DNA from 3 places in the Burkholderia sp. MR1-5-21 genome. Region 1 is predicted to be linked to each of the others. Evidence: predicted binding sites of a transcription regulator. Region 1 holds the regulator's gene; each other region holds the start of a gene.

Region 1 (9,746 bases):
GCGGCGAAGCCGAGCGCAGCAACGAGGCCCGCCGCACGCCCCTGCGAGATGCCGCGCGCGAGCACCTGCAGGTTGTCGGGGCCGGGCGCGAACGTGATCGCGATCGACGTGGCGAGAAACAGCATGAAATTCGGCATTGTGGCCTCGCTTCGTGGGGGCCGGCGCTCAGTGGCCGGCGAACTCGGTAACGGTGTAGACGGGCAGCCCCGCATTGCGCAGCAGCGCCGAGCCGCCGAGATCCGGCAGGTCGATGATCGCCGCGCCCTCGACGACGACCGCGCCGAGCCGCTGCAGCAGGTTGCGCCCCGCCATCATCGTGCCGCCCGTCGCGATCAGGTCGTCCATCACGATCACGCGGTCGCCGGGCCGGCACGCATCCTCGTGGATCTCGACGGTCGCGCTGCCGTATTCGAGCTCGTACGACTCGCGCTGCGTCTTGTACGGCAGCTTGCCGACCTTGCGGATCGGCACGAAGCCGACGCTCAGCTCGTACGCGACGATCGGCGCGATGATGAAGCCGCGTGCGTCGAGGCCTGCGACATAGTCGAGCTTCGCATCGACATAGCGTTCGACGAACAGGTCGACGAGCACGCGCAGCGCCTTCGGGCTCTGCAGCAGCGTCGTGATGTCGCGGAACTGCACGCCCGGCTGCGGCCAGTCGGGCACCGTGCGGATCTGGCTGTGGATGAAGGCGGCAGGATCGAGCGGTGCCCCCGACGACGAATGCGGCATGAAACTCTCCGAAAAAAACGGTGCGCGACGTTTCGGGCACCGTTCGACAATACGGGTCAGATTATGTATGTGGATGGCCGACGCTCAGACCGCCGCGGCCGGCGGCTCCCGCCGGTGGCGCGACAGGCGCTCCTCCGCGAGCGCGAGCGCTTCGGGCAGCCCGCGCAGCACGACGATGTCGCTCGCGCGCAGCTTGGTCTGCGGATCGGGTTCGACGCCGCGGATCCCGTGCCGGCGGATCGCCGTCACCTCGAGTCCGAGCGCGAACAGCCCGAGCTCGTCCAGCGAGCGTCCGACCGCGTCCGCGCGCGCATCGACCGGCACCGATTGTAGCCGCACCTGCTCGTGGTCGTCGTCGTCCGTGTCGTCGGCACCGCGGAAATAGCCGCGCAGCAGGCTGTAGCGCTCGTCGCGCATCTCCTCGACGCGCCGCACGACCTTGCGCATCGGCACGCCGACCAACACCAGCGTATGCGACGCGAGCATCAGGCTGCCCTCGACGATTTCCGGAATCACCTCGGTCGCGCCGGCCGCGAGCAGCTTTTCGAGGTCGGCGTCGTCGACGGTGCGCACGATCGCCGGCAGCGTCGGCTCGAGTTCGTGCACGTGATGCAGCACGCGCAGCGCGGACGGCGTGTTCGCATAGGTGATCGCAACGGCCGCCGCGCGGTGGATACCGGCCGCGAGCAGCGACTCGCGGCGCGCGGCGTCGCCGAACACGACCGTCTCGCCCGCCGCCGCGGCCGCGCTCACGCGATCGGGGTCGAGGTCGAGCGCGACGTACGAAATGCCCTCCTGTTCGAGCATCCGCGCAAGGTTCTGGCCCGCGCGGCCGTAGCCGCAGATGATCACGTGGCCGCGCTGCTTGAGGCTTTGCGTCGCGATCCGGGTCATCTGCAGCGACTGCATCATCCATTCCGTCGACGACAGCCGCATCACGATCCGGTCCGCGTTCTGGATCAGGAACGGCGCCGCGAGCATCGACAGCAGCATCGACGCGAGGATCGCCTGCAACAACGTCGTATCGACGAGATGCCGGTCGAGGATCAGGTTCAGCAGCACGAAGCCGAATTCGCCGGCCTGCGCGAGGCCGAGGCCCGTGCGCATCGCGACGCCCGGCGTCGCGCCGAACAGCCGCGCGAGCCCCGTGATCATCGTGCCCTTGAACAGCACCTGCCCGACGAAGAAACCAATCACGAGAAGCGGGTGCTCCCAGATCACGCGCGGATCGAGCAGCATCCCGGTCGTCACGAAGAACAGTCCGAGCAGCACGTCGCGGAACGGCTTGATGTCCTCCTCGACCTGGTGGCGGAACGGCGTCTCGGAAATCAGCATCCCCGCGATGAACGCGCCGAGCGCGAGCGACAGGCCGAACTTGTCGGTGATGAACGCAGCGCCGAGCGTGACGAGCAGCAGGTTCAGCACGAACAGCTCCTGCGAGCGGCGCCGCGCGACGACGTTGAGCCAGCGGGTCATGAAGCGCTGCCCGACGATCAGCAGCAGCGCCAGCGCGATCACGATCTTGACGGCCGCGAACCCGAGCGTCAGCGCGAGATCCTTCGACGACTCGGCGCCGAACGCGGCGATCACGATCAACAGCGGCACGACCGCGAGATCCTGGAACAGCAGCACGCCGAAGATGTTGCGGCCGTGCTCGGTCTCGATCTCGAGGCGTTCGGCGAGCATCTTCGACACGATCGCGGTCGACGACATCGCGAGCGCGCCGCCGAGCGCGATGCTGCCCTGCCACGTGATGTGCACCCAGCGCTCGAACAGCATGCCGAGCACCAGCGCGAGCACGAGCGTCGCGACCACCTGCAGCAGGCCCAGGCCGAACACGAGCCGCTGCATCGCACGCAGCTTCGCGAGCGAGAACTCGAGGCCGATCGAGAACATCAGGAAGACCACGCCGAATTCCGCGAGATGCTCGGCCCGTTCGAGATCCGCCGCGATGCCGAACGCGTGCGGGCCGACCAGGATGCCGACGGTCAGGTAGCCGAGCATCGGCGGCAGGTTCAGCGAGCGGAACACGACGACGCCCACCACTGAAGCCAGCAGCAGCATGAGCGTCATTTCGAGCGGGGAAATCACGGGCAAAGCGTCCTCGTTCGTCGGGGCCACGGCAATGCGGGCGCGGGTGGTGGCGGTGGTCCGGCAACATCGGACGAGTCCGACGAGCCGGCGCGGCGAACAAACGCCTTTGCTATACTCCGCGCATGATAGCGAAAATCAATGATGATCGGGCGCTCGCGCTCGCCCGCGACGTGCTCGACATCGAGGCGGACGCCGTGCGCGCGCTCCGTGACCAGCTCGACGGCGACTTCGTCGAAGCCGTCGCGCTGCTGCTCGGCTGCAGCGGCCGCGTGGTGGTTTCCGGAATCGGCAAATCGGGGCATATCGCCCGCAAGATCGCGGCCACGCTGGCCAGCACCGGCACGCCCGCGTTCTTCGTCCATCCGGCCGAGGCGAGCCACGGCGACCTCGGGATGGTCACGTCCGACGACGTGTTCATCGGCATCTCCTACTCCGGCGAATCGGAAGAACTCGTCGCGATCCTGCCGCTCGTCAAGCGCATCGGCGCGAAGCTGATCGCGATCACGGGCCGCCCGGATTCCAGCCTCGGCACGCTCGCCGACGTAAACCTGAACGCCGCTGTGTCGAAGGAAGCGTGCCCGCTGAACCTCGCGCCCACCGCGAGCACGACGGCCGCGCTCGCGCTCGGCGACGCGCTCGCCGTCGCGGTGCTCGACGCGCGCGGCTTCGGCTCCGAGGATTTCGCGCGCTCGCACCCGGGCGGCGCGCTCGGCCGGCGCCTGCTCACCTACGTGCGCGACGTGATGCGCACGGGCGACGAGATCCCGTCCGTCGGGCTCGACGCGACGCTGTCGGACGCGCTGTTCCAGATCACCGCGAAGCGGCTGGGCATGACGGCCGTGGTCGGCGCCGACGGCAAGGTCGCGGGCATCTTCACCGACGGCGACCTGCGCCGCGTGCTCGCGTGCGACGGCGACTTCCGCACGCTGCCGATCGCCGACGTGATGACACGCAACCCGCGGACGATCGCGCCGGACCATCTGGCGGTCGAGGCCGTCGAACTGATGGAGCGCCACCGGATCAACCAGATGCTGGTGGTCGATGCCGATGGTGCGCTGATCGGCGCGCTGAACATGCACGACCTGTTCTCGAAGAAGGTGATTTGATGACCGCTCCGCTGACTGCGGCCGAACGCGCGAACCGCGTGAAACTGATGATTTTCGACGTCGACGGCGTGCTGACCGACGGCGGCCTGCTGTTCACGGCCGCCGGCGACGCGATGAAGTCGTTCAATTCGCTCGACGGCCACGGCGTGAAGCTGCTCGGCGAAGCCGGCATCGCGACCGCGATCATCACCGGCCGGAAGTCGGAGATCGTCGCCGCGCGCGCAAAGGAAATGAAGATCACGCACCTGTTCCAGGGCGTCGAGAACAAGCTGGCGGTGTTCGGCGAGCTGATCGGCTCGCTCGGCCTCGCGCCCGACGCGTGCGGCTACATGGGTGACGACTGGCCCGACCTGCCCGTGATGCTGCGCTGCGGCTTCGCGGCCGCGCCGGCGAACGCGCATCCCGAGGTGATCGCCCGCGCGCACTGGGTCGCCGAGGCCCGCGGCGGCCAAGGCGCCGTGCGCGAAGTCTGCGACACGGTGCTGCGCGCGCAACGCCGCTACGACGCGCTGCTTGCGGCCGCCTGCGGAGCCTGACGGATGAATACCCATTTCCGCTGGACCCAGCTGCTGCCGCTCGCCGCGGTCGCCGCGCTCGCGGGCATCACGTGGTGGCTGCTGCAGGCGACGCTGCCGCCGCCCGGCGAAGGCCCCGCACAGCAAAAGCGCCACACGCCCGACTACTTCGCCGACAACTTCTCGGTCACCGAGCTCGACCAGTCCGGCGCGACCCAGTACCGGCTGACGGCGGAGAAGCTGATCCACTACGAAGATACCGAATCGAGCGACCTGACCGATCCGGCGATGCGCGCGTTCCAGCCCGGCAAGCCGGTCGTGACGACCACCGCGAAGCGCGGCACCGTCAACGGCGATGTGTCGATCGTCGACCTGTACGACAACGCGCGCATCCTGCGCGCGGCAGGCGGCGGCGATCCGCAGATGCAGGCCGATTCCCAGCATTTCCGGATCTTCGTCAATGACGATGTGATCCAGACCGAAAAGCCGGTTAAACTTCAGCGCGGCCTGTCGCTCGTCAACGCGACCGACGGCATGAAGTACAACAACGTCACCCGGGTCATCGAGCTGTATGGCAACGTGCGCGGCACGATTGCCGCGTCGGATGCGTCCGGCGGCTCGAAAGGTCAACCCAAGTAACGCATCCCACACGTGACTGCATGAACGAATCGTTCCCTCGTCAGAATACCGGCGGCGCCGCGCGCGCCGTCCGCGCCGCGCTTGCCGCGACGCTCGTCGCGCTCCCGCTGGCCGGGATGGCGCCGCTCGCCCATGCCGAGAAGGCGGACCAGAGCAAGCCGATCAACGTCGAGGCGGACAACCTGACTTATGACGACCTGAAACAGGTGACCGTCGCGACCGGCAACGTCGTGATCACGAAGGGCACGATCGTCATCAAGGGCGATCGCGTCGAAGTGCGGCAGGATCCGGAAGGCTACCAGTACGCGACGTCGTACGGCAGCAGCAAGAAGCACGCGTCGTTCCGCCAGAAGCGCGAAGGCCTCGACGAATACATCGACGGCGACTCGGAACGCATCGACTACGACGGCAAGCAGGACCTGACGACGCTCACGACCGCCGCGACGGTGCGCCGCCTGCAGGGCACGTCGACGATCGCCGACACCGTGCACGGCAGCGTGGTCACGTACGATGGCCAGCACGACTTCTACACCGCGAAGGGCGGCAAGGACGTCGCGGCGCCAGGCAACCCGAACGGCCGCGTGCGCGCGATGCTGTCGCCGAAGAACGGCGGCCCCGCGCCGCTGAACGGCGCGCCGGCCAAGCTCGCGCCGTCGACCTCGATCCAGGGGGCGCCGGGCCAATGAACGCACTACCGAACCGCCAGCCGGCCGGCACCAGCAGCTCGCTCGTCGTCCGCAACCTGAAGAAGCGCTACGGCTCGCGCACGGTCGTCAAGGACGTGTCGCTCGACGTGAAGAGCGGCGAAGTCGTCGGCCTGCTCGGCCCGAACGGCGCCGGCAAGACCACGTCGTTCTACATGATCGTCGGGCTCGTACCGCTCGACGCGGGCGAGATCTCGCTGAACGGCAGCTCGATCAGCCTGCTGCCGATCCACAAGCGCGCGTCGCTCGGGCTGTCGTACCTGCCGCAGGAAGCGTCGGTGTTCCGCAAGCTGACCGTCGAGGAAAACATCCGCGCGGTGCTCGAGCTGCAATACGGCGACGACGGCAAGCGCCTGTCCAAGGACGCGATCGCGTCGCGCACCGAAGCGCTGCTCGACGAGCTGCAGATCGGCCACCTGCGCGAGAACCCGGCGCTGTCGCTGTCGGGCGGCGAACGCCGGCGCGTCGAGATCGCGCGCGCGCTCGCGACCAACCCGAGCTTCATCCTGCTCGACGAACCGTTCGCGGGCGTCGACCCGATCGCGGTGCTCGAGATCCAGAAGATCGTCAAGTTCCTGAAGCAGCGCAACATCGGCGTGCTGATCACGGACCACAACGTGCGCGAAACGCTCGGCATCTGCGACCACGCGTACATCATCAGCGACGGCTCGGTGCTCGCGGCCGGCGCCCCCAGCGAAATCATCGAGAACGAAAGCGTGCGCCGCGTGTACCTCGGCGAACACTTCCGCATGTAACGCACCGTCACGGCAACGCCCTGTGCGGCCCCGCCCGGCTCTGCCGCGCGGGGCCGCGCCCCGTTTCGCCCCCATTCCTTGCCGCGCGTAATCGCGGATGGCCCAATGCACCTGCGTCGTGGCAAACTCCGGGTATGACTCCCTCCTTGCCATGAAAGCCAGCCTTCAACTCCGCCTGTCGCAACATCTGGCGCTGACGCCGCAACTGCAGCAGTCGATCCGGCTCCTGCAGCTGTCGACGCTCGAACTCCAGCAGGAAGTGGCGATGGCGGTCGCCCAGAATCCACTGCTCGAGAACGACGACGAATGGATCGCGAGCCCGCTGCGCGTTGCAGCGGACGGTTCGCTGATCGCGCAGACGCCGCCCGCATCGAACCCCGAGCCGATGGCCGGCACCAATGGCACCGGCCAGACCGGCGAGCGCGCCGAGCGCGACGAGCCGTCCGGCGGCGACGATTACGACGGCTACGCGAACAGCGACAGCGGCGACGGTCCGCAGTGGAACCTCGACGAATTCGGCCGCGCGAGCGGCGCGTCCGACGACGACGACCTCCCGCCGCTGCAGGTGCAGGAAGCCGCGACGTCGCTGCGCGACCATCTGTCCGCGCAGCTGCGCGTCACGCAGGCCGGGCCGCGCGACCGCGCGCTCGTGATGTTCCTGATCGAATCGCTCGACGACGACGGCTACCTGACCGCGACGCTCGACGAGGTGCTCGCCGACCTGCCGCCCGAGCTCGAGGTCGACTGCGACGAATTGAACGCCGCGCTCGCGCTGCTGCACAGCTTCGACCCGTCCGGGGTCGGGGCCCGCTCTGCATCCGAATGCCTGAAGCTGCAGTTGCTGCGGCTCGATCCGTCCCCGGCGCGCACGCTGTCGCTCGAGATCGTGTCGCAATACCTCGAACTGCTGGCCGCGCGCGACTTCACACGGTTGCGCAAGCACCTGAAGACGACCGACGACGCGCTGCGCGACGCGCACGCGCTGATCCGCTCGCTGGAGCCGTTCCCCGGCGCCGCATACGGCAAGGCCGAGGCCGACTACGTCGTGCCCGACATCATCGTGAAGAAGGCCGGCCAGGGCTGGCAGGCGGAACTCAATCCGGAAGTCGTGCCGCGCCTGCGGATCAACAATCTCTACGCGAACATCCTGCGCAACAGCCGCGGCGATCCGTCCGCCGGTTCGCTCAAGCAGCAACTGCAGGAAGCGCGCTGGCTGATCAAGAATATCCAGCAGCGCTTCGACACGATCCTGCGCGTCGCGCAGGCTATTGTCGAACGTCAGAAGAATTTCTTTGCGCACGGCGAAATTGCGATGCGCCCCTTGGTTTTGCGGGAGATTGCTGATACGCTGGGCCTACACGAGTCAACTGTCAGCCGTGTGACAACCGGGAAGTACATGCTGACCCCGTTCGGGACGCTTGAATTTAAGTACTTCTTCGGATCTCACGTCTCGACCGACACCGGTGGCGCCGCATCGTCGACCGCCATCCGTGCCCTGATCAAGCAACTGATAGGAGCCGAAGACCCAAAATCGCCTCTTTCGGACAGCCGAATTGCCGAACTGCTGGCAGAACAAGGCTTCGTGGTCGCGCGCCGCACGGTTGCCAAGTATCGCGAAGCCCTCAAGATCCCGGCAGTGAATCTGCGCAAGTCTCTTTAAGCCTGCTGCCTGCCCGGCGGCAGGCGTGTTCCGGCCGCCGCGCCTTCGGCGGACAAGCCGGGCGACCTGTCCGCAATCGGCCGCCTCGGGCGGCACGGGCAAGTCGACCGGACGACCGCATCGAAGCGGATTGGTGGTCACTCGCTTGGAGAAGCACTATGAACCTGAAGATCAGTGGACATCATCTCGAAGTCACGCCTGCAATTCGCGAATACGTGATCACCAAGCTGGACCGGGTGCTACGGCATAGCGATCAGGTGATCGATGGCACTGTGATCCTCTCGGTCGACAACCACAAGGAAAAGGACAGGCAACAACGCGCGGAAATCAATCTGCATCTGAAGGGCAAGGACATCTTCGTCGAAAGCGCAAACGGCAACCTGTATGCGGCCATCGATCTGCTGATCGACAAGCTGGACCGCCAGGTCGTCAAGCACATGGAGCGCCTGCAAACGCACGCGCACGAACCGATCAAGCATCAGCCGGCCGTCGAACAGATCGAACTGCCGCCGCAATGACCGCTTCATAACCGCTTCATCGCATCAGTACGCCGCCCGGTTCGCCGGGCGGTTTTTTTATGCCCGCGTGCAACGGCGCGGGCACCGTGCCCCACTCGCGCCAGGCGCCCGAGCGCGTCGCGCCACGCGCTCGGCTGTGTTCTATAATGCTCCGGTTATTGCCGGGGGGCGTTGGGTACGGTCACCGTGCCTTGCAGGTCTCCATCGCCTAACGCCTTGATATTGCCAACCATGGAAAATCAGTCTGCCGCCGCGAGGAGACCCCAGGCCGCCCAATCGCCTGCCAACATGAATCGCCTAGCCAAAATCCTGCCCCTAGAGAACGTCGTCATCGACCTCTCCGTCACCAGCAAGAAACGCGTCTTCGAACAAGCCGGGCTGATGTTCGAGAATCAGAACGGCGTCGCCCGCAGCACCGTCACGGACAACCTGTTCGCGCGCGAGCGCCTCGGCTCGACCGGGCTCGGCGAAGGCGTCGCGATTCCGCACGGGCGCATCAAGGGCCTCAAGCATCCGCTCGCCGCGTTCGTGCGGCTCGCCGATCCGATTCCGTTCGAGGCGCCCGACGGCCAGCCGGTTTCCCTCCTGATTTTCCTGCTCGTCCCCGAGCAAGCCACCCAGCAGCACCTCGAAATCCTGTCGGAGATCGCGCAACTGCTGTCCGACCGCGATGCGCGCGAGCGTTTGCACAACGAAACGGATCGCGTCGAGTTGCATAGCCTGCTCACTCAGTGGCAACCTTGAGTTGATCCGGGCGTAAATTTTCCCGAACGAGGCGGCGCAAGCCGCCGTCCCGGGCCGCCCGGCGCCGGCCCGGCATGGCGACGCCCGTCGCCACGCGCAAGCACCGGCTCACTGGAGTGACGGACTCATGGATACGTCCAGCATCAACGCCCAGAGCATCTTCGACGACAACGCGGCCACGCTGAAGCTGAGCTGGCTGACGGGGCATGAAGGCTGGGAACGCGGCTTTTCGGCCGACACCGTCGCCAATGCGACGTCGAGCGCCGACCTCGTCGGCCA
Region 2 (9,746 bases), on a different contig from region 1:
TGCCTGCGCTGCCGGTCGCGCCGCCGAGTGCGCCGGTGACGGTGGAGGCGAGGCCGGTGACGGGGGCGAGCGGGCTGCTGCTGCCGCCGGTCGCGCCGCCGAGTGCGCCGGTGACGGTCGAGACGACGCCCGCGAGCGGCGCGAGCGGGTTGGTGACGCCGCTGCCGCCGGTCAGCAGTCCGCCGACTGCCTTCACTGTGTTGCCCGTCGACGAGACGGTGTTGCCGACGCCGGTCGTGACCGGGTTGCCGCCCGTCGATGCGATGAGTGCGCCGCCCTGGTTCAGGCCGTTGCCGAGCGTCCCGAGCACGGTGCTGATCGGTGCGCCAAGGCCCGTCGCGGAACCGATCGTCTGGGTCGTCGTGCCGACCATCGTCGTGATCGGCGTGATCGCGGAACTGACGGCCTGCGTGACCTGCTGGACCGGGCCCGTCGACAGCGCGTTGGTGAGCGTGTTGCCGCCGTTCGCGACGGCGTTGCCGACCGTGGACACGAGACCGCCGACGGCGCCGGTGACGGGCGCGAGCGGCGACAGCGGACCGCTGCCGAGGCTCGTGACGAGATTGCCGGTCTGCGTGACGGCGCCGCCGAGCTGATTGACCACGCCGCCCGTGCTGGCGACCGTGGTGCCGACCGGGTCCTTCGTCGCGCCGAGCTGACCGAGGCCGTTGCCGATGCCGTTACCGAGCGTCGACACCGCGCCGCCCACGCTTTGCAGGATGCCGCCGGCGGCTTGCGTCGTCTGCGGGTCGACGCCCGGCAGCGTCTGGCTGCCGACGACGGTGCCGAGGCCCGACACGGCCGAGCCGGCGTTGGTGACGAGGTTGCTGTTGCTTGCGAGGACGGTCCCCACCGCGTTCGACGACACGCCCGACGTACCGCTCGTGCCGCTGGTCGTCCCGCTCGTGGTGCCGCTGGTTGTCCCACTCGTGGAGCCACTGGTACTGCCGCTCGTCGAACCGCTCGTGCTGCCACTCGTCGTGCCGCTGGTGCTGTCGCTCGTACCCGATGTGCCGCTCGTCGAGCCCGAGGTGCCGCCGCCGGACGTGGAAATCGCATCGCCGCTGCTCGAACCCGAGCCGCTGAGGCCCTTGCTGATCGAACCGGAACCGCCGCACGCGGAGAGGGAAAGCATGGCTGCCACGGTGGCCGCGATCAGAGTCGTCCGGAGCCTGCCATGAGGGATTACCTGAATGTCCATTTCGTCCTCGCATTAAAACTGTGTTGTGTTGGGTGGAGCGCGGACTACTCTGCAACTGTCGTGCCATTCCGGCGGTCGTCGGTTCGACGAATTGTTTTAAACGGGACAACTCCTTTCAGGAAAGGGACTTAGGAGAATTGAAAGATTGTTGAAATTGTTTAAGCGGAGGTGAGTGAGAACGATTTCTGTCGTCTCGTAACGTAACATCACAACATTGGCGTTACGAGAGAGACGTAACGTGGGTGCGGAAAGCCAGGCGGAACGGGTGGTTTGTTTTACTGGTGGATTAGATGTGCACATCTAACCTATCGTTAATCCTATGTGTAAGCCGTACCGAAACACCGTACAAATACGTCGTGCTTCGAGTCGCTTTTTTTCGATCCGGCGTTGAAAGAGGTTGGAATTTAATAGGGATCGGAGATAAGATTTGGGGCAGGTGTAAGGTTTGTACGAATTGGTACATGACGTTCGGGGAGGGCTCCTATCGCGAATGTTAACTTGCATCAAACGACGATCCGCTCCCTTCGGGACGATCTATAAAGAAAGCGCACCTGCTTGTCGTCACGGCTGATGTGGCGAACGATGCGGGGCATGGCCAAATATGCGGGGCACGACAACGTATAAGCGGCCAGAGAAAGATAGATACAGGCACGAGGAAATAAAATGAAAGCAATGATGATTCGCTTCCTTCGGGAAGAAACCGGGGTTACCGCGATCGAATATGGTCTGATTGCGGGTCTGATTGCCGCCTTGATCATTGGTAGCGTGACGTCGATCGGCACCAAGGTCGAAGCGCTGTTTTCCCAGATCGCCAGCTCGCTGCCGTCTGGCTGACCGTTGCAGTCCGGTGTGTGGCGAGCGGGCCGTGATGCGGCTCGCTCGCCGTTACGTCTGCGTTCGCGGTCGGTTGCGCTATGGCACATCTCTTCAGCATCAGCATTTTTTTTGCCTGGGCGACGCTCGTCGCAGCGGGTGATATCCGATTTCGGCGCGTCCAGAATCCGCTCGTCCTGGCGGGACTGATTGCGGCATTGGCCAGTGCATTTGCCGGTGCCAATCCATTTGGCGTTTCGACGGATCGCGCATTGATCGGCATGCTTGTCGGGCTTGTCGGCCTTTTCCCGTTTTTCGCATTTCGCGTAATGGGTGCGGCAGACGTGAAGGTTTTCGCCGTGCTCGGCGCGTGGTGCGGCATGCATGCGCTGTTATGGCTGTGGGTCGTCGCCAGTCTCGCGGCCGGCGTGCATGCGCTCGCACTGGTGATGCTGTCCCATACGCCGCTCAATGCGCTATGGCAGCGCGGCACGCCGACGATGGCGCTCGGCGCGCGCCGCGCAACCCCTTATGCCGCGTGCCTCGTGGCGCCCGCAGCAATATGGCTCGCCTATCTTGTCGTCACCGGGGGCGCACGATGAAACGACAGCACCCGCCGCGAACCTGGCGGCGCCAGCGGGGCGCGACCGCGGTCGAGTTCGCGATGGTATTCCCGCTGTTCTTCGCGATCTTTTACGCGATCGTGATGTTCGGCATGATTTTCGCGATCCAGCAAAGCCTGACGCTGGCCGCAACCGAGGGCGCGCGAGCCGCATTGAACTATGTCTACGAGGCGAACGGATCGGCGACGAAGGCGCTGACCGACCGGGCGTCGGCCGCTCAGGCGACGGCGGTCGGTCTCACGACGTGGCTGCCGAACGTACAGGTCCCGACGCCGTCGTCGGGGCCGTGCAGCTACGACGGCACGATGTATTGCGTGACGGTCCAGGTGATCTACCCGTATCAGGCTTACCCGCTGGTTCCGTCGCTGCCGCTGTTCAGCTCCTTCATTCCGTCTCAGCTGACCAGCACGGCAACCGTGCAGATCAGTCCGGCGAGCATCCTGTGACGCATCGTGCACGGCGCGGCTCCGGGCCCGGAAGCAGCGCGCGCGCTTCGACATAACAACATTCACTACGGCACCCAACACTTACCATGGCCAACAACTTGACGAAGATCATCGCCGGGCTGCTGATCGCGATCGCCGTTCTGCTCGGGATCTACGCATGGATGCTCGGGCGCGGTCCGGCGCGCGCGCCTGTTGCGGCCGTGTCTCCGGCCGTCGCGACGAAGACCGTGCAGATCGTCGTGGCGGCGCGTCTGTTGCCGGCCGGCCAGCCGATTCCTGCCGACGCGTTGAAGCTCGCGCCGGCGCCGGCATTGCCGACAGGCGGGTTCAACGACCCGTCGCCGCTCGTCGGCCGCGTGCCGGCGAGCGACATCCTCGCCGCATCGCCGGTGCTCGAGAACGCGCTGACGTCGGGGCTCGCGGATCAGGTCGCGCCGGGCGAGCGCGCCGTCGCGGTCAAGGTCGACGAGTCGAATGCGGTCGGCAACCGGCTGCGGCCCGGCAATTTCGTCGACGTGTTCCTGAACCTGCGGCGCGACGGCGCCGGCGGCGTCCAGTCGAGCGCCGAGATTCCGATGACGCAGGCGCGCCTGCTGCTGTCGAAAGTGCGCGTGCTGTCGTTCGGCGACGCGACGCCCGATCGCGATGGCGGCGCAGGCGCGACGGGCGCGGTGCGCACGGCCGTGCTCGCGGTGCCGACCGCGCAGATCGACGCGCTGACGCTTGCCGAGGCGAGCGGCCGCCTGACGCTGGCGCTGCGCAATCCGCACGACGACGAGATCGCTACGCAGACCGTAGCAATGCGCACGGCGGTCAACCAGGCGCCGTCGGCCGTGGCCGCCGCCGGGATGTCGCTCGACGAGCTGTCCGCGGGACGGGCGCGCAACCTGCCGCGCGCACCGGCCGCGCCGAGGTCGCCGGTCGTCGCGCGATCGGGCAACGGCCGCATCGAAGTGATTCGCGGGGGGCGGACCGAGACGGTTGCCTATTGAACAACAGCGGAACGACAGCGCACACGATCATCGACAGCAGCAACGGAAGGGAGAGGGCCGCTCGACGGTCTCCGACACAATGACAAACAAATTGATTGCTTTCGCAATTGCCCTCTGGGCCATGACGTTCGCAGCGCTCGCGGGGGCCGCCGGCGTGAGCGGTTCGATCGACCTCGCAGTCGGTGCGCAGCGGCAGATCGCCGCCGGGCACGCGCTGCAGCGGGTTGCGGTCGGCGATCCGTCGGTTGCCGACGTGCTCGTAATGAAGGGCGGCCGTGCCGGCACCGTCCTGCTGGTCGCGAAGGCGCCCGGTTCGACGAACGTGATGCTGTGGGAGCGCGGCCGCGACGAGCCGACCGTATGGAACGTCAATGTCGTCGATGCGGCCGCGCAGGCCGTGCTCGATGATTCGACGCCCGGTGTGAAGGCCTATGGCGGCACGTCGGTGGTGTCCGGGTCGGCGGTGTCGCTCGATGCGCACGAGCGGGCCGCTGCCGTCGGCAAGCGCATGAGCGGCAAGGATGGCATGGTGATCGACACGTCGACGGTCGGCGGCAAGAACACTGTGCAGGTCGACGTGCGCGTCGTCGAGTTCAGCCGTTCGGTATTGAAGGAGGTGGGCCTGAACTTCTTCAAGCAGAGCAACGGTTTCGCGTTCGGTGCATTCACGCCCGGCGGACTGCAGTCGGTGACCGGCGGCGCGACGTCGGCGTTCCAGGCGACGGCCGGCCTCCCGATCGCATCCGCGTTCAACCTCGTCGTGAATTCGGCCGGCCGCGGCATTTTCGGGAACCTGTCGATTCTCGAGGCCAACAATCTTGCACGCGTGCTCGCGCAGCCGACGCTCGTCGCGCTGTCCGGCCAGAGCGCGAGCTTTCTCGCGGGCGGCGAAATTCCGGTGCCGGTGCCGCAGGCGCTCGGGTCGACGGCGATCCAGTGGAAGCAGTACGGTGTCGGCCTGACGCTCACGCCGACCGTGCTGAGCCCGCGCCGCATCGCGCTCAAGGTCGCGCCGGAATCGAGCCAGCTCGATTTCGCGCACGGCGTGACGATCAACAGCGTGTCGGTGCCCGCGATCACGACGCGCCGCGCCGACACGACAGTCGAGCTCGGCGACGGCGAGAGCTTCGTGATCGGCGGCCTGATCGATCGCGAGACGATTTCGAACGTCAACAAGGTGCCGTTCCTGGGCGACCTGCCGATCATCGGGACGTTCTTCAAGAACCTGAACTATCAGCAGAACGACAAGGAGCTGGTGATCATCGTGACGCCGCATCTCGTTGCGCCGATCGCGAAGGGCGCATCGTTGCCGGCGACGCCGGGCGAGCTGTCCGAGCAGCGCGACGGACCGGTGTGGCGGTCGTTCCTCGGCGGCATTGCGTCGCCCGATGCGGCGCCGGGGTTTTCGAAATGAACGCGGGGCGTGTCGTCGCGCGGAATGCAACCGGGGGTGTTCAACATGAACGCGAGAACCCTTTCCTTGGCTGAGCCCGCCGTGACCGACTATTTCGTGTGCGCGTCGCAGCAGGACAAGCACGTCAGCTGGCTGGGCAAGACGCTGGTGTCGGCCGGCGCGGTCGAGGCCGCGCCGCTCGAGCCGGCCGCGCTCGCACAGCGCATCTCGGGACTCAACCCGGCGATCGTCTTCATCGACTTCTCCGGCGCACAGGCGGCCGCGAGCGCGGCCGCCGCGGCAGTGCGGCTCTCGCATCCGGGGTTGCCGGTCGTCGCGCTCGGCACGCTGGCCGAACCCGAAAGCGCGCTGGCCGCGCTGCGGGCCGGCGTGCGCGACTTCATCGACGTGTCCGGGCCCGCGGACGACGCGCTGCGCATCACGCGCGGATTGCTCGAACACGTCAGCGGCGAGCCGGCGAACCGTCACGGCAAGCTCGTCGCGCTGCTCGGCGCGCGCGCCGGGATGGGCGTGAGCACGCTCGCCACGAACCTGGCGGTGTTGCTGCAAAAGCGCGCAGCGCCTGGCGCGGACAGTCGCGCGGCTGCGTTCGGCGCCACTGCGCCGCACGGCCGGCAGACCGCGCTCGTCGATCTCGGCCTGCCCGCGGGAGACGGTGCACTGTTCCTCAACACGCGTTGCGAATTCCATTTCGTCGAGGCCGTGCGCAACCTGCGCCGCATCGACCGCACGTTCGTCAACACCGCGCTGACCCGCCATGCGAGCGGCGTCGCGCTGACCACGTTGCCGCCGAACCTTGCCGACCTGCGCGACGTGTCGTATGCGTCGAGCGTCGGCCTGCTGAACCGGCTGCGCGCGTTCTTCGACCAGCAGATCGTCGATCTCGGCGGATTCTCGAACCGCGAGTTCGTCGCGCAGATCGCGGCGGCGGCCGACGAGGCGTGGCTCGTCTGCGACCAGGGCGTCGCGTCGATCGTGTCGGCCGTCGATCTGCTCGAAGGGCTGCGCGATACGGGCGTCGACATCGGCAAGATCCGGCTCGTCGTCAACCAGTACGATCCGGCGCTCAACCTGACGCCCGGCCAGATCGCCGAGCGTCTCGGGATCGGCCAGCTGGCGACGCTGCCCGCGCGCCGCGTGCCGATCGGCCATGCGGCCAACCAGGGCCGGCTCATCGTCGACGCGGCCGAGCGCGATCCGTACGTGCGCGCGCTCGAGCCGCTCGCCGAACGGCTGACCGGCGTCGCCGCCGCACCGCGCGCCGCGTCGGGCCTTTCCGCGCTGAAGCGCTTCATTCAACCTTCGTCCAAGCGGTCGTAAGCGATGGCACACGACATTCAATTTGCCGACGGCGCCGCGCCGTTCTCCCAGACGCAGCAATTCCACGACATCAAGAATGCCGCGCACGAGCACCTGCTGACGCGCATCGAGGAACTGGGCGCCGAATTCGGCCGCTGGTCGCGACAGGCGATCAACCAGTTCGTCGACCTGGAGATCGACAGCTTCGTGCGCCTGCGCCGCATTCCGCTGAACGAGAACGAGGTGCGCACGATCGCGGAGGCGCTGACGAAGGAGCTCGCCGGATTCGGGCCGATCGAGGATCTGCTCGCCGATCCGCACGTCGAGGACATTTTGATCAACGGCTACAACGACATCTACGTGTCGCGTCACGGAATCCTGGCGAAGCTGCCGGTGCGTTTCACCGACAACGCGCACCTGCTGCGGATCGTGCGCCGGATCCTCGCGCCGATCGGCCGCCGTCTCGACGAATCGAACCCGATGGTCGACGCGCGGCTGCCGGACGGCGGGCGCGTGAACGTGGTCATCGAGCCGCTGTCGATCGACGGGCCGGTCGTGTCGATCCGCAAGTTCCGCAAGGATCCGCTGAAGCCGGCCGACCTGCTCGGCAACGGCACCTACAACGAGGAGATCGGCGCGCTGCTCGAGGCCGCCGTCGAGGCGCGCTGCAACGTCCTCGTGTCGGGCGGCACGAGCTCGGGCAAGACCTCGCTGCTCAACGCGCTCGCGTTCCACATTCCCGAGCCGGAACGCGTCGTGACGATCGAGGACACGGCCGAACTGTCGCTGAACCACCCGCACGTCGTGCGGCTCGAGAGCCGGCCGGGCGGCTTCGACGGCACCGGCGTGGTGACGATCCGTGACCTGCTGCGCAACACGCTGCGGATGCGGCCGGACCGCATCATCGTCGGCGAAGTGCGCGGCGGCGAGGTGCTCGAGATGCTGCAGGCGATGAACACCGGCCACGACGGCTCGATGGGCACCGTGCACGCGAGTTCCCCGCGCGAGTGCCTGTACCGTCTCGAGATGCTGGCCGGCTTCGCGGGCTTCCAGGGCACGGAGTCGAGCCTGCGCCGCCAGATCGCGAACGCGATCGACTTCATCGTGCAGATCGGGCGGCTGTCCAACGGCCGGCGGCGCATCCTGTCGGTCACCGAGGTGACCGGACTGTCGGACAACATCATCGCGACGCAGGAGCTGTACCGCTACGAGGCGCGCGTGACGCCCGACGGCGAGGAGATCGACAACTGGGAATCCCTCGGCATCCATCCGCATTCGCCGAAGCTCGCGCGCTTCCGTCAGGCGCTGTCGGGCGGCGGATTCGGCGGTGGCGGCAGTGGCGGTGGTTTCGGCGGAGGCGGGTTCGGCGGCTTCGGCCGCGGCGGCGGAGGCTTCAATGTATAGCGTGATGGCGGGCGCGCTGGCGCTCGCGTTCATCTGCGTGGCCGCCGCGCTGCTGCTGTGGCGGCAAGGCGAACGCAAGCGCGAGCGCGCGGACGCGCAGCGCTTCATCGACAGCCGGATCGAGCCGGCCGCGCGCGCGGGTGCGGGCCAGCCGGCAAAGGGCGGACCTGCGACGGCGCAGGCCGCGCGCGCCGCGCAACAGCCGCCCGGCATGGCCGCGGCGCGTTCCGGCCCGCCGGCATCGCGCTGGGCGCGCTGGCGCGACCTCGGCGCCGAGTATGCGGCCAACCTGACGAGCCGCGCCGGGATCGAGGACGCGCGCGGCAAGGCCACGCTCGCGTTGCTGGCGCTCGCCGGCGTGGGGCTCGTCGCCGGCAGCCGCGGCGGGCTGCTCGCGTGCTGCGCCGCGCTGGTCGGCGGCGTTGCGCTGCTCACCTTCTGGCTCGTGTCGCGGATCCAGCGGCGGCGCCTGCTGATCGTCCGGCAACTGCCGTCGTTCCTCGACGGGATCGTGCGCCTCGTCACGCTCGGCAACAGCGTGCCGGCCGCATTCCAGGCAGCGCTGCTGACGACCGAAGCGCCGCTGCGCGGGTGTCTCGACCATGTGTCGCGGATGCTGCGTACCGGCATCGAGATCGACCGCGCGATGATGCACGTCGCGAACGTCTATCACACGAAGGAGTTCGAACTGGTCGGGTCGGTGCTGCGGCTGTCGGTCCGGTATGGCGGCCGCGCCGACGTGATGCTCGACCGCATGTCCACGTTCATGCGCGACCTGGAGCAGGCGGAGCGCGAACTCGCGGCGATGTCGTCGGAAACGCGGCTGTCGGCGTGGGTGCTCGTGATGCTGCCGATCGCGATCGGCAGTTTCGTGATCGCCGCCAATCCGCGGTATCTGCAGTCGATGTGGAACGATTACACGGGGCGGCAGCTGCTGTTCGTGGCCTTCCTGCTACAGGTCGCGGGCGGTCTCTGGCTGTACCGGATGGCTCGGCTCAGGTGACGCGATGACAGCCTATCAACTCGGATCGATTGCCCTGGCGCTCGGCGCTCTCGGGATGCTGCTGCTGGCGGTGCTCGCGGTGCGCCGCGCCGGCGCCCAGACGCGCAGCGGCCGCACGCTGGCCGACGCGCTCGAGCGGCGCGCGGCGGTGCTGGAGGCGGCGGGCGCGCGGGCGGCGCTGGACGCGGGGGCGGCCCGGCAGAACAGCGAAGCGCCGGCGGCAGCCAGCCGTCGGACGCGGGTCGCGATCGTGCTCGACCGCCTGTCGGCGGCCGGGATGCGCTGGCTCGATACGGGCATCGGCCGGCACGTGGTCGCGGAAGAGGACCGCCTGCTGCTCGAGCAGTGCGGCTACGTCGATGCGCGCACGCGCGGACTGTTCCTGAGCACGCGAATCGCCTGCGCGCTCGTCGTGCCGCTGCTGTTCATCGGGTTCGTCGGCGCGCACGTGCACGGCGGGAGATGGCTGCTCGGCGTGGGCATGTCGTTCATCGCCGGCTTCATGTTGCCGAAGCTCTACGTGCGGCGCCGTGCTGCAAATCGCCGGCAAT
Region 3 (9,746 bases), on a different contig from region 1:
TCAGCCGCCACCGCCGAGCCCGCGTTGAAGCCGAACCAGCCGACCCACAGCATCGAGCCGCCGATCAACGTCAGCACCAGATTGTGCGGCGCCATCGCTTCGCGGCCGTAGCCGACACGCTTGCCGAGCACGAGGCACGACATCAGGCCCGCGATACCGGCGTTGATGTGCACGACCGTGCCGCCCGCGAAGTCGAGCACGCCGTCGGCCGACAGCCAGCCGGTCGGTTCCCACACCATGTGCGCGATCGGCACATAGACGATCAGCGACCAGAGCGCCATGAACACGAGCATCGCCGAGAACTTCATCCGGTCGGCGAACGCGCCGCAGATCAGCGCCGGCGTGATGATCGCGAACGTCATCTGGTAGACGAAGTAGACCGTCTCGGGAATCGTCGGCGCGAGGTGGCTGACGGTCAGCGTCGTCGCCTTGTCGCCGTGGATGTAGTTCATCCCGTGCAGGAACGCGCGCGACAGGCCGCCGATGAAGCCGTTGCCCGGCGTGAACGCGAGGCTGTAGCCGACCACCGTCCACAGCACCGTGATCAGCGCGGTGATCGCGAAGCTCTGCATCACCGTCGCGAGCACGTTCTTCTTGCGGACCATGCCCGCGTAGAACAGTGCGAGGCCCGGCACCGTCATGAACAGCACGAGCGCGGTGGAGGTCAGCATCCACGCGGTATCGCCCGAGTTGATCTTCGACGCATCGACCGAGAACGGCGCGGTCGGGACGGCAGGCGCGGCCGGGGCCGACGCGGCGGCAGCGGCCGATGCGTCGGCGGCGCCCGAAGCCGGTGCCGCAGCGGCGGCGGAAGCGGCGGCCTCGGACGCAGCCGGCGCCGAAGCGGCCGGCGCAGCGGCAGCGGCCGATGCGTCGGCGGGCGCCGAGGCGGCAGGCGCAGCCGCGGCCGACGCCGCGTCGTCCGCAAGCGCGGGACCAACGCCGGCCGCGATCAGCGAGCCAGCCATCAGCAGGGACATCAGAAGTTTACGCATCGTGGTTTTCCTCTTGTCACTCGTCTTGTCTGTTACAGCGCGTCCGCGCCCGTCTCCCCGGTGCGGATCCGGATCACCTGCTCGATCGGCGTGACGAAGATCTTGCCGTCGCCGATCTTGCCGGTGCGTGCAGCCTGCTCGATCGCTTCCACTGCCTGGTCGACGAGATCGTCGGGCACGGCCACCTCGATCTTCACCTTCGGCTGGAAATCGACGACGTATTCGGCGCCCCGGTACAGCTCGGTGTGCCCTTTCTGGCGACCGAACCCCTTCACTTCCGTCACCGTGATGCCCGACGCGCCGAGGGCGGAGATCGCCTCCCGCGTCTCATCGAGCTTGAACGGCTTGATGATTGCGCTGATCAATTTCATGTGGGCTCCTCTTTCGTTTTGCTGTCAAACGTCGATGCCGCGATCCGACTCGACGAGTGATTGAGCAACTGCCGTGCCAGCACTGGCCGTTCTCGCAAAAACGATCTTGCAGTCGCCCGTTTTCGGGTGCCCGGACTGGCCACGAAGCGGCATTGGAACTGCGATCCCGGAGAATCGCCCTTACTCCCGGTTTTGAATAATTGATTTGGATTCCATATTGATTGACGGTGGGAACGTATGCACCACGGTCAAGCAAGCCCCGTTTCCGCCGACCCAATAACGTGCATCCGCGCTCGGTTTCGTCGTGCGCGCCCAATAAAAATTACATTTCATCGACATTCGCCTTTCCAAGCCCTTCGTTTCAATTCGATCGGGTCGGCTTCCCGCCATACCGATTGCGGATCCGGCAAGCCCCGAGGGATTCCCGGTGCGCCCGTGCGGGAACGTGCCCGCGCCCCGCCGCCGCCGGGGAAGATGGAAAGCACGCCGGAAACGGAGCATGATTTGCCGAACAGATCTCCTCGGTCCGGTCGATTCGTCAAATGGATAACTTCGATCTCAACCTTTTGCGCGTTTTTGACGCGTTACAGCGTCACGGACATCTGGGCAAAGCGGCCGTGGAGCTGAATCTGAGTCAGCCTGCCACGTCCTATGCGTTGAAGCGCCTGCGCGAAGAGCTTGGCGACGCACTCTTCGTCAAAACCCGGTCCGGCATGCAACCCACGCCACGTGCAATGCAGTTGGCGCCCGTGGTTCAGTCGGTACTGGCCGAGATTCGTGAACGCGTGCTGACGGCGCCGAATTTCGAGCCGGACAAGGCTCGGCGCACATTCAACATTGCGATGTCGGACGTCGGAGAGATGGTGTCTCTTCCGAAATTGCTGCAGCGGATGACCAGCCTCGCTCCCGGCGTCAATGTGACGACGGTGTCCCTGGCGCCCAAACAGCTACTGTCCGCACTTCAGCGAAGCGAGGTCGATCTTGCGATCGGATATTTTCCGGATCTCGATGGCGTAGACGTCTTTCAGCAACGCCTGGTTCGGCATTCGTTCGTGTGTCTTGTCCGGAAGAATCATCCGGCGGTACAGGGGCGGCTGACCAGGAAGCTCTTCTGCGAATTGCCCCATGCGGTGGTTCAGGCCGAGGGCCGCCGCCAGGAAATCGTTGAACAATTCCTCAAAGGACACGGTATCCAGCGCAGGGTGCTCCTCCAAACGCCGCATTTCTTGAGCATCCCGATGACCATCGCGATGACGGATCTGGTCGTCACGGTTTCCAGCGATGTCGGCGAGATCTTTGCGCGCATCGCCGATCTCGCGCTTCTGGAACCTCCGTACAGGTTGCCGCATTTTGACGTCAAGCAACACTGGCACCGCTCGCAGCATGACGATCCCGGTAACCGCTGGATGCGCGGCCTCGTGCACGAACTATTCATGCACGAGGCCCGATCGAAGCCTGACTGAAGCCTCGCTGACGGCCGCCATGGGGTCCGGATGCAGGTTATCAGCCTTGTGGAAGAGCGTTATTCGTGAGATCGGCTTGTCGAATGTTCGCCTTGGCGCGACACTCGTCGCACCTGCTCTTCAAGCAAGTTCGCCTGGAGCCGAACCGGCCCGGATCTGCCTGCCCCGATACAGAGCCCGTCGATTCATGCTTGCTCCGCCGTATTGGCGCGAGCCTCGTTACGAGCGACATCCCAAAACATTTAGGAGACTTGACATGTCGGTTATCCGCTTCGAACGCGACGACAACGTTGGACACATCGTGATGGCCGATGGCCCGTTGAACCTGATCAACAACCGGTTCTGCGAAGCACTCAAGAGTGCCGTACACGAGGCCAGCAACTCCGGGATTCGGGCTCTGATGGTGCGCGCCGAAGGAGCGAATTTCAGTCATGGCGGAGACGTCCTTGATTTCATCGACAAGGACTTCAACGATTGGCGCACCTTCATCAGCGAGATGAACCAGGCTTACCGCGCGATCGAGGCGCTACAGATTCCGACCGTCGCAGCCGTTCGCGGTGCGTGCTTCGGTGGCGCATTCGAGCTTGCGCTGGCCTGCGACTTCATTGTCGCTGCCGATAACGCGGTCTTTCACCACTTTGAGGCTTCCGTCGGTTCTGCGCCGGTGGCAGGCGGCGTTCAGCGCCTGGCAGAACGCGCCGGCCGCGCGATGGCCGCTCGGTTCACGATGCTGGGCGAACCGATGACCGGCAAGACGGCCGGCGAACTCGGCGTAGCGGCTTTCGTTTGTCCCGATCCGGACGTCGAGACCACGGCAGCATCGCTGGCCACCCGGCTGTCCAATGGGCCGACCCGCTCGTATGCAGCCATCCGTGCACTGCTGAAGGCGTGGGCGGGGGGCGGCGTGCCCGCCGCCGACGCCGTACTGCTGGACATCACGATGGGGCTGCACGGTACGGAAGACGCACGCAAGGGTCGAACCGCACGCGTCGAAGCCATCAGGCGAGGGGTCCAGCCAGAGCCCGTTGTATTCATCGGACGCTGATCTGCTGCCCGGCGGGCCGCTGACGACCTGGAACCGCTGGCGCATACCCACCATCACATCTGTTTGATCCACGCCAGGCAACGGGGACGATGCGAGAGGGATCACGCCGCCGTCGATCGTGAACGCGCCGTTGCGCTGGTATGGGGAGACAAATTCCGCCGATCCACCGGTCATTGCCGGTCGCGTCGAAAAGGGACGGCGTCCGCGCCCCGTGGCTGATTCGGTGAAGGAAACCCGCACCGATCGTCGCGGTACCGGCCTTCACATAGCCGTCGATTACGGCACGCGTATCGGTGAGTGACGGGCTGCGGTATCATCGCGGCCGTGCTCAAGGGCTCTCGGACGCACCCGTCAATGACCGATCGAAACTATCAGGAAATCCTCAAACGAATTTATCGCGATATCGAACCATGGCGCACCACCGGCCACGTCGCGGACTACATTCCCGAGCTTGCGAAAGTGCCCGCCGAGCGCTTTGGCATGGCGGTCGTGACGCTCGACGGCAACGTTTACACGGTCGGCGACGCGCACGAGCGCTTTTCGATCCAGAGCATCTCGAAGCTGTTCGCGTGCACGCTCGCATTCCAGCTGCTCGGCGACACGCTGTGGGAACGGGTCGGACGCGAGCCGTCCGGCACAGCGTTCAATTCGCTCGTGCAGCTCGAAAGCGAGCGCGGCAAGCCGCGCAATCCGTTCATCAATGCCGGCGCGCTCGTCGTGACCGACGTGCTGTCCCGCCGCTTCGTGAGGGCCGAGACCGCGCTCGTCGAATTTGTGCGGCGGCTGATCGGCACGAACGACATCGACTACGATTCGCGCGTCGCGGCGTCCGAACTGCAGCATGCCGAGCGCAACCGCGCGATGGCGCATTTCATGGCGAGCTTCGGCAACATGCAGATGCCGCCGGAAACCGTCGTCGACGCATATTGCCGCCAGTGCGCGATCACGATGAACTGCGTCGAGCTCGCGCGCGCGGCGCTGTTCCTTGCGAACGGCGGTGTCGCCCCCGTCACCGGCGAGCGCATCGTCGATTCGAGTTCCGCGAAACGGCTGTCCGCGCTGATGCTGACCTGCGGCACCTACGACGCGGCCGGCGACTTCGTGTACCGCGTCGGCCTGCCCGCGAAGAGCGGCGTCGGCGGCGGCATCATCGCAGTGCTGCCCGGCGAGATGGCCGTGTGCGTGTGGTCGCCGGGGCTCGATGCGAATGGCAACTCGCTGGCGGGCACGCTCGCGCTGGAATGGTTGACGACGTATTCGGGGCGGTCGATCTTTTGAGGCGGCGGAGTCGGGCGTGACTCGCCCGGCGCGGCGGCCGCGTGCTGGTGGTGGTGCGCGTCGGCACGCCAAAGGGGAAATCGTCGTTCGGCGGCGATCGACCCGATGCCGACATCTGGTATCCGCATTGGTGAGGCCGCTACGGGTTGCTTTCCGGACATTGACACCACGACAGCCGCGAGACGATATAGCGTCCCACGTTGCATGCATGCCGAACCCTGAACACCCGACAGCAAAACAACGAACGCTCAGCGTCCGGCGTCCTTGTGCTTCGACGACTCGGCCGTGACCCGCCTCCTCCCCTGCTTCGCACGCGGATTTTGCGCTGACGCCTTGAACTGGCTCGGACTGCATCCGAACCGCGTTCTGAACCACCGCGTGAACGCGCTCGGCTCCGAGAATCCGAGCAAGCCCGAGATTTCCGACAATGGCCGCTCGCGCCGCTCCAGATGACGCAGCGCCAGTTCGCCGCGCACCGCGTCGAGTATCGATGAAAACGTCACACCTTCCTCGGCGAGATGGCGATGCATCGTGCGGCGGCTCATGCCCATCTGCCGAGCGACCGTGTCGATCGAGCTTCGACCTGACGGCAGGAGCAGAAAGACCAGCTTGCGCACTTCGTCGGACAACGGGAGATCGGCCGCTTCGTCCGCACTGCCGAGATAGCGGCGCACATACTGACCCATGACGGGATCGGCCGAAGGTAGCGGAAGTTTAAGGTCGTTGACGTCGCAAACGATGCCCGTGAACGCACGGCCGAACTCGACGTTCGGCCCGAATACGCGCGAATGGACGGTGCGGTCGGCGGGCGGCCCGTGCGTGAAGCAGACCGCTTTCGGACGCCAATTCTCACCGAGGAAAAAGCGCAGCAAGCGGAACATGACCGCGAGCGCGAGCTCATCGCCCTGCCGCACCGGCACGCCCTGTCCTGCCAGCAGCTCCACGCGAATGATCGCGACATTTGCCTCTTCCTCAACGCCGATGAACACCGCCTCGTTCTGGAGGTGGCTGTAGCGCGCCGCGGCGTTCAGCGCGTGGCGCAGCGTCGGCTCGTCGCGCACCGCGAGCGCAAGCGGACCGAGATTCGACACCCGGCGCGTCTCGGCCATGCGCAATCCAAATGCCTCGACACCGCTCCTCTGGGCCGACAGTTCGAGCAGCAACGCAACCTTTTCGGCCGGGATCCTGAGATCGACCTCGCTCAGGCTCTCGGCCGGCAGCCCGACTTCGGCAAGCATTTGGTACGGATCGAGCCCCGACGCGCGCGCAATTTCCGCGTAGTGGGTGAGGCTGGCGCTGCGAATGAGTTTGCGCATTAGGGTCTTCCCGTGATGTCCCCGGATGTTAATAAATTGACCCGTAAAGTCAAGCGACCAACAGGCGCGCGGCCTAGTATCGGTCCATCTCCTGCACGGCTATCGCCCAGGCGCGCCGTGCAGGCCTCGTCGCCTTGACCCATTGAACGCGAAGGACGATTTCTGATGAATACCAACGGCGCCACGGCCACCCCGGTATGCGATGCGCTGCGCGCGAGCGGCAACTGGAACCCGAACTGGGACCCGTTCGCGGAACTCGATCCCGACTGGACAGAGAAATTCATGGCAATGGGGGCGGCACCGATGATATCCGGCGTGCTGGACCCCAAGACGATCGAGTTCATCGCGATTGCCGTCGACGCGTCGTGCACGCACATGTACGCCCCCGGTGTGCGGCGCCACATCCGCAAGGCGCTCGAGCTGGGCGCCACGCGGCAGGAGATCGCGGCCATCCTGCAGTGCGTCTCGGTTCTCGGGATCCACTCGATGAGCCTCGCGGCGCCGATCCTGCTCGAAGAAGCGGCCGCGCTTGAAAGCACCGCCGGCGACGGCCAGAAATAACCCCTCCGACTCCAGAAGGACAGATCATGCATTTTCTCGACGATTCGTTGCTGCCTGAGCACCAGGAAAAGCTCGTGATTCAGGTCGCGCCCTATGGCCCTCAGTTCCTGCCGAGCGATTCCGACGACATCCCGGTGAGCATGGACGCGCAGATTCAGAAGGCCGTCGACTGCTACAACGCGGGCGCCACCGTGCTTCACGTGCACGTGCGCGAGGAAGACGGCAAGGGCTCGAAGCACCTGTCGAAGTTCAACGAGATGCTCGCGCGCTTGCGCGAAGCGGTGCCCGGAATGGTGCTGCAAGTGGGCGGCTCGATCTCGTTTGCACCGGAGAGCGAAGGCGAAGCGGCAAAGTGGCTCAACGACGACACGCGCCACATGCTCGCCGAGCTCACGCCCGTGCCCGACCAGGTGACCATCGCCATCAACACCAACCAGATGAACGTCACCGAGCTGCTCACGCCCGAGGACTGCGGCGATACCTCGATGGGTCACCCCGCGTATTTCCAGGCCTACAAGGAAATGTGGATTCCCTCTGGGCCGACCTTCGTCGAGGAGCACCTGAAGCGCCTGCAGGCCGCGGGCATCCAGCCTCACTTCATGCTCGGCGACGTCGGCCAGCTCGAGAGCGTGGAAAGGCTGATCCGGCGAGGCCACTACACCGGTCCGCTGGTGCTGAACTGGGTCGCCATCGGAGGCGGCGCCGACGGCCCCCATCCGCGCAACCTGATGGAGTTCATCAATCGATGCCCGCAAAACGCGGTGCTGACCGTCGAAAGCCTCATGCGCCACGTGCTGCCGCTCAACACGATGGCCATCGCCATGGGCCTGCATGTGCGGGTCGGCATCGAGGACAACCTTTGGGGCAGGCCCGGCGAGCGCATGACATCGGTGCAGCAGGTCGAGCAGATGGTTCGCATTGCTCGCGAGCTTCATCGGGACGTGGCGAGCGGCGAGGATGCGCGTCGCATCTACAAGATCGGCGAGCACTACGGCAGCGCCGGCGAGACCTTGAGCGCGCTTGGGCTTGCGCCGAACCGCCGGCCCGGCCAGCGCGGTTTCCAGATCGCGGCCTGAAGCGCGGCTGCTGCGGGTGCGCCCCGGAGGCGCGCCCGCCTCGCAGTCCCGATGCACACCCGCTGTCGGAAAACATGACAAGACATCGCTCGAGCGGTGCGGATTCGTGGAGACACGCATGACCTGGAAGAACTACCCCTGCGCGGCATTGGCGACACTGCTGCTCACGCATATCCTCGCGCACATCGACCGCAACATCCTGCTGGGCTTCTCATCGAGCCTGATCGCCGACCTCGGGCTCAGCAACGCGCAGTACGGGCTTCTCGTGGGGGCTGTCTGGGTCCTCAGCTATGCGGTGATGGCCGTCGTGACCGGCGCCTTCGCGGATCGCTTCAGCCGCACCCGCGTGATCGCGTCAGGACTGCTCGTCTGGAGCTTCTGTACAGCTGCGTCCGGCTCCGCTGATAGCTTCGAGCAACTGGTGGCCGCCCGTTTTCTGGTGGCGACCGGCGAAGCGGCGCTGGTCCCGGCAGCGGTCGGCATCCTTGCGGAAGTCTTTTCGGCGCGTCGCCGCAGCACCGCGCTCGGACTGTTCTTCATCGGCATTCCGCTCGGGGTCGGCTTCAGCTTCCTGCTGGCCGGAACCTTCGGCGTCGCTTACGGCTGGCGCACGACGTTCCATGCGCTCGGCGCAATCGGCGCCGTCATGGCGGTGTGCCTCGCATTCCTCAAGGACGATCGCGCGCAAGACGTGGCAGCCGATCGCGGAGCGCCCTTCGCCGAGCAACTGCGCGAAGTCCTGCTCATGGTGCGCGGCAACCACGCACTCCAACTGGCGATCACCGGGTTTGTCCTTGCGCATCTGGTATTTGCCAGCCTCTCGTTCGCCCAGCTGTGGCTGGTGCGCGAACGGGGACTGGATCCCGCCGGGATCACGCACATCATCGGCGACGTGCAGATCGTCTTCGGCACGCTCGGCGCAGTCGTTGGCGGCACAGCCGGCGATCGTTTCGCGCGGCGCTTCGCCTGCGGGCACGAGGGCTTCATGGCGATGCTCGTAGCCATCTGCGCACCGCTGATGATTGCATACCGCTTCGCGCCGGCGGGCTCACCGTTGTTCTACGCCGGGATGTGCGCGGGCGCCTTCCTGCCGCTTGCGCTCTACGGGCCGGCGATTACCGTTATCCAGGGCCACGTGCCGACGCGAATGCGCTCGACGATCACGGGCTTGACGATGACGCTCATCAACATATTCGCAATCGCACTCGGGAACTTTGCTGTCGGCGCGCTGAGCGACCGGCTTGCGACGGCTGGCATTCACGGGCCGCTGACCCTGGTTCTGCTCGGGACCGACTTGCTTGCCGTTGCGTCGTTGCCATGCTTCCTCGCACTTGCTCGACGCTCCCGCTCGCGGGAGGCGCACGGCGACGCAGAGCGGGAGAAAGCGTGCACCAGGTCGTCCCGGCAGCAACCCCAAAACTGAAGAAGGTCCAATCATGAAAAGCGCCATCGAGCAATCCCGACCCAGCGCTGGTCCGCTGGCGGAGCGCGTGGCACTGGTGACGGGCGTCGGCCCCGGCCTTGGCCGGGCATGCGCAGTGGCATTGGCCCAAGCCGGCGCCCACGTTGCGATCTGCGATGTCGACACCGAGACCCTGGAGGCAACGCGCGCCGCGGTCGTCGCCGAGGGCGCGCAATGTC

The links. Region 1 encodes sigma-54, which starts transcription at its own class of promoters, with help from an activator protein. Its sites were predicted from a motif close to TGGCANGNAANCTGCTTT; they were not measured.
Region 2: a site for sigma-54 is predicted at 1,250-1,267, ahead of ACV229_RS04095 (collagen-like triple helix repeat-containing protein). Genes of this name have one in related genera too.
Region 3: a site for sigma-54 is predicted at 1,428-1,445, ahead of ACV229_RS27585 (P-II family nitrogen regulator). Genes of this name have one in related genera too.

The regions. Positions count from the first base shown of each region.
Region 1 covers NZ_JBSAXD010000009.1:209,902-219,647, reverse strand. The annotation lists gene ACV229_RS15250 (LysE family translocator) at 1-137, opposite strand, end outside; gene ACV229_RS15245 (adenine phosphoribosyltransferase) at 166-732, opposite strand; gene ACV229_RS15240 (cation:proton antiporter domain-containing protein) at 817-2,823, opposite strand; gene kdsD (arabinose 5-phosphate isomerase KdsD) at 2,949-3,932, shown strand; gene ACV229_RS15230 (KdsC family phosphatase) at 3,932-4,468, shown strand; gene lptC (LPS export ABC transporter periplasmic protein LptC) at 4,472-5,086, shown strand; gene lptA (lipopolysaccharide transport periplasmic protein LptA) at 5,107-5,772, shown strand; gene lptB (LPS export ABC transporter ATP-binding protein) at 5,769-6,545, shown strand; gene ACV229_RS15210 (RNA polymerase factor sigma-54) at 6,697-8,205, shown strand; gene hpf (ribosome hibernation-promoting factor, HPF/YfiA family) at 8,364-8,723, shown strand; gene ACV229_RS15200 (PTS sugar transporter subunit IIA) at 8,955-9,467, shown strand; gene hprK (HPr(Ser) kinase/phosphatase) at 9,595-9,746, shown strand, end outside.
Region 2 covers NZ_JBSAXD010000002.1:327,975-337,720, reverse strand. The annotation lists gene ACV229_RS04095 (collagen-like triple helix repeat-containing protein) at 1-1,201, opposite strand, end outside; gene ACV229_RS04090 (Flp family type IVb pilin) at 1,865-2,035, shown strand; gene ACV229_RS04085 (A24 family peptidase) at 2,116-2,616, shown strand; gene ACV229_RS04080 (TadE/TadG family type IV pilus assembly protein) at 2,613-3,083, shown strand; gene cpaB (Flp pilus assembly protein CpaB) at 3,170-4,075, shown strand; gene ACV229_RS04070 (type II and III secretion system protein family protein) at 4,155-5,489, shown strand; gene ACV229_RS04065 (fimbrial protein) at 5,535-6,809, shown strand; gene ACV229_RS04060 (CpaF family protein) at 6,813-8,192, shown strand; gene ACV229_RS04055 (type II secretion system F family protein) at 8,185-9,195, shown strand; gene ACV229_RS04050 (type II secretion system F family protein) at 9,200-9,746, shown strand, end outside.
Region 3 covers NZ_JBSAXD010000023.1:89,025-98,770, forward strand. The annotation lists gene ACV229_RS27580 (ammonium transporter) at 1-995, opposite strand, end outside; gene ACV229_RS27585 (P-II family nitrogen regulator) at 1,028-1,366, opposite strand; gene ACV229_RS27590 (LysR family transcriptional regulator) at 1,909-2,829, shown strand; gene ACV229_RS27595 (enoyl-CoA hydratase/isomerase family protein) at 3,086-3,874, shown strand; gene ACV229_RS27600 (glutaminase) at 4,229-5,152, shown strand; gene ACV229_RS27605 (AraC family transcriptional regulator) at 5,401-6,468, opposite strand; gene ACV229_RS27610 (carboxymuconolactone decarboxylase family protein) at 6,634-7,029, shown strand; gene ACV229_RS27615 (3-keto-5-aminohexanoate cleavage protein) at 7,056-8,105, shown strand; gene ACV229_RS27620 (MFS transporter) at 8,224-9,528, shown strand; gene ACV229_RS27625 (SDR family NAD(P)-dependent oxidoreductase) at 9,542-9,746, shown strand, end outside.